DNA from 2 places in the Pseudomonas sp. MF6755 genome. Region 1 is predicted to be linked to the other one. Evidence: predicted binding sites of a transcription regulator. Region 1 holds the regulator's gene; the other holds the start of a gene.
What was found. Region 1 encodes FliA, which starts transcription of late flagellar genes. Its sites were predicted from a motif close to CTAAAGTTTNNNNNNNNNNNGCCGNTAA; they were not measured.

Region 1 (4,194 bases):
TGCACGTGTTGGCTTACCAGGAAATTCCTGACAATAAGCAAGTGACTATCGTCGCGACAGTTGGGCCCAATGGCTGAGGTAGTGGGTTATGCAAGTTAAGCGTTTTTTCGCCGCCGATATGCGTCAGGCCATGAAACTGGTCCGTGATGAGCTGGGCGCCGACGCCGCGATTATCGGTAACCGTCGGATTGCCGGCGGTGTCGAGCTGACGGCTGCGCTGGATTACACGCCCCAGGCCTTGGCCCCGCGTGTGCCGAACATGGAACTCGAAGACGAGCTGCGCAAGACCGCCTCGCGTATTGTGTCGGCCCAGGCTGAACTGAGCATGCGTGGCGACAGCGATGCCAGCACCAATCGCCAATTGTTCGCCGGCTTGCCATTGACCGCCGCCGAGCCGCTGGTAGAGCCAACCTTCATCGAACCCCCGCGCCCAGCCGCGCCTGCCCCGGCCGCTGCCGTCGACCAGCGTGTGTTCGACTCGATGCGCTTTGAACTCAACGGCCTGCGTGAGTTGCTCGAAGTGCAACTGGGCTCCCTGGCATGGACGCAATTGCAAGGCAGCAAGCCGCAACAAGCCAACCTGTGGCGCCGCTTGCAACGCATCGGCCTGTCTGGCCCGCTGTCCCGCGACTTGCTGGCCTTGACCGCGGAAGTCGAAGAACCGCGCCAGGCCTGGCGCATGTTGCTGGCGCACTTGGCCCGCATGATCGCCACCCCGGAAATCGAACCGCTTGAAGAGGGCGGCGTGATCGCCATGGTCGGCCCCGCCGGCATGGGCAAGACCACCACCCTGGCCAAGCTGGCCGCCCGTTATGTGCTCAAGTACGGCGCGCAGAATATCGCCCTGGTGAGCATGGACAGCTACCGCATCGGCGCCCAGGAGCAGCTCAAGACCCTGGGCCGTATTCTCAATGTGCCGGTGACTCACGTCGACCCGGGCCAGTCCCTGGCCAACGCCCTGGACCCGCTGCTGCGCAAGCGCGTGGTGCTGATCGATACCGCTGGCCTGCAAGCCAGTGACCCGGCCCTGCGCATGCAGCTCGAAAGCCTGGCCGGGCGTGGCATCAAGTCGAAGAATTACCTGGTGCTTGCAACCACCAGTCAGAAACAGGTGCTTACCGCTGCTTATCACAGTTACAAGCGTTGCGGCCTGGCCGGCTGCATCCTCACCAAGCTCGATGAAACCGCGAGCCTGGGTGAAGTGTTGAGTTTGGCCATCAGCCATGAATTACCGGTCGCCTACCTGACCGACGGGCCGCGGATCCCAGATGATCTGCATCTACCGCGCCGTCATCAGTTGGTCAGCCGTGCCGTGAGTGTGCAAATGCAAGAAGAGCCTAGCGAGGAAGCGATGGCCGATATGTTCGCCGACCTTTACCACCACCCGGCTAAACGGGTCGGTTGAGGCAGGATGAACACCGTGAAATGTACCTACATCGATGGTCTGCAAGCGATTCACGCGGCCAAGCCATGTAGCCTGCGTCTAAGCAAGACAAGGTAAAGAAATAAAATGGGCAGCATGCATCCCGTACAGGTGATCGCGGTGACCGGCGGCAAAGGTGGCGTCGGAAAAACTAACGTGTCAGTGAATTTGTCCCTGGCCCTGGCAGAGCTTGGCCGTCGCGTCATGCTGCTGGATGCTGACCTGGGCTTGGCGAACGTGGACGTTCTGCTGGGGCTGACACCCAAACATACCCTTGCCGATGTGATCGAGGGCCGCTGTGAGCTGCGCGATGTGCTGCTCCAGGGCCCCGGTGGCATCCGTATCGTGCCGGCGGCCTCGGGCACCCAGAGCATGGTGCACCTGAGCCCTGCGCAACATGCCGGGCTGATCCAGGCGTTCAGTGATATCGGCGACAACCTCGACGTGCTGGTGATCGACACCGCTGCCGGGATCGGCGAGTCAGTGGTCAGCTTCGTGCGCGCCGCCCAGGAAGTGCTGCTGGTGGTGTGCGATGAACCCACCTCGATCACTGACGCCTACGCGCTGATCAAACTGCTTAACCGTGATTACGGCATGAACCGCTTCCGCGTGCTGGCCAACATGGCCCAAAGCCCGCAAGAAGGGCGAAACCTGTTCGCCAAGTTGACCAAGGTCACGGATCGCTTCCTCGATGTGGCTTTACAATACGTCGGCGCAGTTCCCTATGACGAGTGTGTACGCAAGGCCGTGCAAAAGCAGCGTGCGGTCTACGAAGCGTTCCCTCGTTCGAAGTGCGCACTGGCGTTCAAGGCCATTGCCCAGAAGGTCGATACCTGGCCGTTGCCCGCCAACCCTCGGGGGCATCTGGAGTTTTTCGTCGAGCGTTTGGTGCATCAGACGAGCGCAGGACCGGTGCTATGACAGCCAGCGGCTACAACCTTTACAAGAGATCGGCACGTGACAGCCAAGGTGAATTGATCGAGCGCTACGCGCCCTTGGTCAAGCGCATTGCCTATCACCTGTTGGCGCGCCTGCCGGCGAGTGTGCAGGTCGAAGACTTGATCCAGGCCGGCATGATCGGCCTGCTCGAAGTGTCGACCAAATACGACGCGAGCAAGGGTGCGAGTTTCGAGACGTATGCGGGTATCCGCATCCGTGGCGCGATGCTCGATGAAGTGCGTAAAGGGGATTGGGCGCCGCGTTCGGTACACCGCAATACGCGCATGGTCAGTGATGCAATTCGTGCAATTGAAGCAAAAACCGGTCGTGACGCTAAAGATCATGAAGTTGCGGCCGAACTCCAATTGAGTCTCGACGATTACTACGGGATTTTGAACGATACCTTGGGCAGCCGCCTGTTCAGTTTCGACGACCTGTTGCAGGACGGCGAACACGAAGGGCTGCACGAGGACGGCGCAAGTGCACATCTGGAGCCGTCCCGCGACCTGGAAGACGAACGTTTCCAGAGCGCGTTGGCGGACGCGATTGCCAATTTGCCGGAGCGTGAGCGCCTGGTGCTGGCGCTGTACTACGACGAAGAGCTGAACCTTAAGGAAATCGGTGAGGTCCTGGGGGTCAGCGAATCGCGTGTCAGCCAGTTGCATAGCCAGTGCGCAGCTCGCTTGCGGGGGCGATTGGGAGAGTGGCGCGCGCGCTGACAGGCAGTGTGGGGACACTGCAGACGCTACCGCGACGCCGCAAGGCTTCGCGGGTGCGCACCGTGGTGCCCTGGGCAGTCCTTTTTGTGTAACGCCTGTTGATTGAAATGGCGCGTCCAGGTGCTGGGCGCGTTTAAGACTGCTTGGAGGTCGAATTGGACAAGAACATGAAAATCCTCATCGTTGATGACTTCTCAACGATGCGGCGGATCATTAAGAACCTGTTGCGTGACCTTGGGTTCACTAACACGGTCGAGGCGGATGACGGCATTACGGCGATTCCGATCCTCAACAGCGGGAGCATCGACTTTCTGGTAACCGACTGGAACATGCCGGGTATGACCGGTATCGATCTGCTGCGCCACGTGCGCGCCGATGAAAAACTGCGCAGCCTGCCTGTGCTGATGGTGACCGCCGAAGCCAAGCGTGAACAGATCATCGAAGCCGCCCAAGCCGGGGTCAACGGTTACGTGGTCAAGCCATTCACGGCGCTGGCCTTGAAAGAGAAGATCGAAAAAATCTTCGAACGCATCGGTCATTGATGCAGCCACGGGGGAGCTATGGAGCATAACGAAACGTCACAGGGCGACTTTGAGTCGACCTTGAAAAAACATGCTCACCAGTTGGTCGACAGCCTGGAAAAAGGCCAGTTCGGCGATGCGGTGCAGTTGATCCATGAGCTTAACCAGACCCGTGACCGCGGCCTGTACCAGGAAGTGGGCAAGCTCACACGCGAGCTGCACAGTGCGATCGTCAATTTCCAGATTGACCCGCGCATGCCCCAGGCCGAAGAAATATCGCAAATCACCGACGCCACTGAACGCCTGTCCTATGTGGTCAGGCTGACCGAGGCGGCGGCCAACCGAACCATGGACCTGGTGGAAAACGCCACGCCCCTGGTCAACGGCATGGCCACCGAAGCCCAGGCCCTGAGCGTTGACTGGGGCCGCTTCATGCGCCGCGAAGTAGGCGCTGAAGAGTTTCGTGAGTTGGCGCGCCGGGTCGAAGGTTTCCTGTCGCGCAGCGAACAGGAAAACCGCACGGTTGCCAGCAACCTCAACGACATTCTGCTGGCCCAGGATTACCAGGACCTCACCGGTCAGGTGATCAAGC
Region 2 (4,194 bases), on a different contig from region 1:
GCGCGCGCACTTGCACCAGGGCGTTGATCGATGGATTGAGCGCTTCAATGCGGGCGAGGTAGGCCGAGACAACAGCCGTGGACGTGAGCTTGCGTTGCTGAATCAGCGCGGCAAGCTCAGTCGCCGAGCGGCGTAAGAGTGAATCTGAATCAGACAACGACATTCGTACTATCCCAATGCGCATCAGGGCGTTGAGCATAACGCCGACCTGGCCCCTACAGAATCGACAGCAACGTGCCGCCCAGGAATAACTGGTCCAACCAGAACACCTGGTGCAACAGCACGATCACCCAGAACAGCACCTGGTAAGAGACCTTGCGCGTCTTGTGCCGGAACACCTGCTGGGCGATCAACGCCCCCGGCCAACCGCCCGCCAGCTCGACGGCATGCAGGATGTTTTCCGGGGTGCGCCAGCCTTCGGTCTGGGCCTTGCGCTTATCGCTCCAGTACAGGAAAAACGCCACCACGCTGACCACGCCGTACGCCGCCAACGGGATCACCGTTTCGCCGCGATACCACAGCAAAGCCGAGCCCAACAGCGGTGCGGCACACAGCAGCACAAAGATCAGCGCCTTCAGGCGTGGGTGCTGGATGTTCATGGCTTGACCGCAGTCCAGTCGATCCAGCCGAACTGCCAGGTCGCCAGGATCACCAGGCCGAAGGCAATCCGGTACCAGGCAAAGACCGCGTAGCTATGGCTGGCGATGAACTTGAGCAACGCCTTGACCGCGATCATTGCGAAGATGAACGAGGTAACAAAGCCAATGGCGAACACCGGAAAGTCCGCCGGCTGGAACAGGTCGCGGTACTTGTAGCCCGAGTACACCGCCGCACCGACCATGGTCGGCATGGCCAGGAAGAACGAAAACTCGGTGGCTGCCTTGCGTGACAGGCCGAACAACAGGCCACCGATGATCGTCGCACCGGAGCGCGAAGTGCCCGGGATCATCGCCAGGCACTGGGCCAGGCCGACCTTGAGGGCGTCTTTCCAGGTAATGTCATCCACCGTTTCAGCGCGCACCGCATGCTGGCGGCGCTCGGCCCACAGCATGATCACGCCACCTATCACCAGGGCAGTGGCCACGGTGATCGGGTTGAACAGGTAATGCTTGATCAGGTCAGCAAAAATCACCCCCAGCACCACGGCCGGCAACACGGCGATGATCAGGTTGACGGTGAAACGCTGGGCGTTGGGCTGGGTCGGCAGGCCGATGACCACATCAAGGATCTTGCGGCGAAACTCCCAGACCACCGCGAGAATCGCGCCGAGCTGGATGATGATGTTGAAAGCTTCGAAGCGCTCGCCGCCGAAATTGATCAGGTCGGCGACGATGATCTGGTGGCCGGTGCTGGAGATCGGCAGGAACTCCGTCAGCCCCTCGACGATGCCGAGAATCAATGCCTGTATGGCGGTCCAAAAATCCATGCTGTCTCCAAAGGTCATGCGCTCGGCATGCCTCTTAGTCTTTTTTAAAGTTCACTGACGACGAACGCACTCAAGCGCCCGCGGTTGATTCTCAACGCCGGTCTGCAAAAATTCCGTGAAAAATCAGGCAGTACTCAGGTTTTTCGATTCCGGGCCGAAAGCCTATCAGACACGCCGGAAATCTCGAAGCAGCACCACAATTATAAAGAGCATGGAGTGACAGGACGATGAACAGTTTGCGCAGCATGTCGATCAGCCGCCGCCTTTGGCTGATCCTGATAGTCGCCGTGTTGATGCTGCTGGCCTTGGGGCTGCTGATGCTCAACCAGATCCATGGCGAACTCTACCAGGCCAAGCGCCAACAGACCCAACACGTGGTGCAAACCGCCAGCGGCGTGCTCAGCTATTACCAGAACCTGGAGAAAACCGGCGTACTGACCCGTGACGCGGCGCAGTTGCAGGCCCTGAGTGCGGTGCGCGGCCTGCGCTATGACCACGATGATTATTTCTGGATCAACGACCTCACCCCCGTGATGATCATGCACGCGGCCAACCCCAAGCTTGATGGCCAAAACCTCTCGGCGATTCGCGACCCGGATGGTTTTGCCGTGTTCAATGAGTTCGTGGTCCTGGCCAAGGCCAAGGGCGCCGGCATCGTCAACTACCGCTGGCCGAAACCAGGGGCCGAAGCGCCGGTGGAGAAAACCTCGTATATCCAGCTGTTCGAGCCCTGGGGCTGGATTATCGGCTCCGGCGTCTACGTGGATGATGTGCAGGCTGAATTCAGAGGCCAGGTGTGGAAAGCCTCGGTCATCGGCCTGGGCATTGCGCTGATGATGGCCGTGCTGGTGCTGCTGATCGCCCGCAGTATCGTGCAGCCGTTGCAGGCGGCGGTGAATGCCATGGGCAATATCGCCAGCGGTGAAAGCGACCTGACCCGCAGCCTCGACACGCACGGACGCGACGAGCTCACTCAACTGGCCCGGCACTTCAACAGCTTCACCGCCAAGTTGCGCCAGGTGATCGGCCACTTGCAGGTATGCGCGAACGCCCTGGGCCAGTCATCCACGGAGCTGGGCCACAACGCCAGCCAGGCCCACGACCGCAGCCAGCAGCAGTCGCAGCAGATGGAACTGGTGGCTACCGCCATCAATGAAGTCACCTACGGCGTGCAGGACGTGGCGAAGAATGCCGAACACGCGGCCAGTGAAATGCGCGATGCCCAGGCCCAGGCGCAACAGGGCCAGGTCAACATCGACGGCAGTCTGCAGCAGATCGACCAACTCTCCACCACCATCAACCAGGCCGTGGAGGTGATCCGCACCCTCTCCAGCGAAAGCACCCAGATCGGTGGCGTACTCGAAGTGATTCGCTCTATTGCCGACCAGACCAACCTGCTCGCTCTCAACGCCGCCATTGAAGCCGCGCGCGCCGGGGAGCAAGGCCGTGGGTTTGCGGTGGTCGCCGATGAAGTGCGCTTGCTGGCCCAGCGCACGCAGAAATCCACCGCCGAAATCCAGGTGATGATCGAACGCCTGCAAGGCCACTCCGAAGCGGCGGTCAAGGTCATCAGCGACAGCCACAGCGCCTCGCAGGTGACCATCGAACAAGCTGGCCAGGCTGGGGCGAGCCTCACTGCCATCGGCCAGGCGCTGCACAACCTCAACGGCTTGAACGCCTCGATTGCCAGCGCCACCCTGCAACAGGCCCATGTGGTGGAAGATATCAACCAGAACGTCACCCAGGCCGCTGGGTTGTCTCACAGCACAGCGCTGGCGGCGGAGCAATCCAGCGTGGCGAGTGCGCAGTTGCGTGGGTTGAGTGAGCAGCTTGATGGGTTGCTGCGCCAATTCCGAATCTAGCGCTGGGCAACTTGTGGGAGGGGGCTTGCTCCCGATTGCGACGGATCAGTCAGCTCATCTGCAACTGACCCACCGCAATCGGGAGCAAGCCCCCTCCCACATTTTTGTACGATGTATGGCCGTCGCACGCAAGTTTGAAGATCGCCGACCTGTAGGTACAATCACCGCCCTCTCCCACTCTCCCAAGGATCCGCCATGTCCGGGCTTGAACTGTTCGCCGCCGCCCTGGGGGTGATCGCTGTCTGGCTGACGGTCAAGCAGAACCCCTGGTGCTGGCCCATCGGCCTGGTCATGGTGTTGCTCTACACCTGGGTGTTTTTCGAGGTAAAGCTCTACTCCGACATGCTGCTGCAAGTGGTATACGCCGCATTGCAAGTCTATGGCTGGTGGCAGTGGACCCGCGCCGGCGAGGTCAAGCAGGGCCGCCAGGTCACCAGCCTGGGAACACCTGCGATCATGGCCAGCCTGGCCGTGGGTGCCGTGGGCAGCCTGTTGCTCGGCGCTGCCATGGCCCACTGGACAGACGCCGCCCAGCCGTGGCTCGACGCCGCCCTCACCGGTTTCAGCCTGGTGGCACAGATGTGGATGGCACAAAAACGCGTGCAGTGCTGGCCGTTGTGGATTGTCGTGGACGTGATTTTCGTCGGCTTGTTTCTCTACAAAGGCCTCTACCTCACCGCCGCGCTTTATGCACTGTTCACCATGATCGCCGTACAAGGCTGGCGCGAATGGCGCGCCGACCCGGCGTTGCGTTCATGAAGGTGGTGGTACTGGCCGGCCCCGAATCCAGCGGCAAGAGCTGGCTGGCGGCGCAGTTACACGCGCACTTCGGCGGGTTGATGGTGGGCGAATATGTACGGTATTTCATCGATCACCATCAGCGTGACACCTGCCTGGCGGATATCC

Region 2: the regulator FliA is predicted to act here: its motif matches at 1,560-1,587, upstream of JFT66_RS05325 (methyl-accepting chemotaxis protein).

The regions. Positions count from the first base shown of each region.
Region 1 is NZ_JAEKDA010000002.1:8,424-12,617, reverse strand. Features, by position in the region: gene flhA (flagellar biosynthesis protein FlhA) at 1-77, shown strand, start outside; gene flhF (flagellar biosynthesis protein FlhF) at 89-1,405, shown strand; gene fleN (flagellar synthesis regulator FleN) at 1,511-2,344, shown strand; gene fliA (RNA polymerase sigma factor FliA) at 2,341-3,081, shown strand; gene JFT66_RS02420 (chemotaxis response regulator CheY) at 3,249-3,623, shown strand; gene JFT66_RS02415 (protein phosphatase CheZ) at 3,642-4,194, shown strand, end outside.
Region 2 is NZ_JAEKDA010000003.1:270,148-274,341, forward strand. Features, by position in the region: gene JFT66_RS05310 (amidase) at 1-163, opposite strand, end outside; gene JFT66_RS05315 (DUF1294 domain-containing protein) at 216-599, opposite strand; gene JFT66_RS05320 (undecaprenyl-diphosphate phosphatase) at 596-1,426, opposite strand; gene JFT66_RS05325 (methyl-accepting chemotaxis protein) at 1,654-3,288, shown strand; gene pnuC (nicotinamide riboside transporter PnuC) at 3,484-4,047, shown strand; gene JFT66_RS05335 (AAA family ATPase) at 4,044-4,194, shown strand, end outside.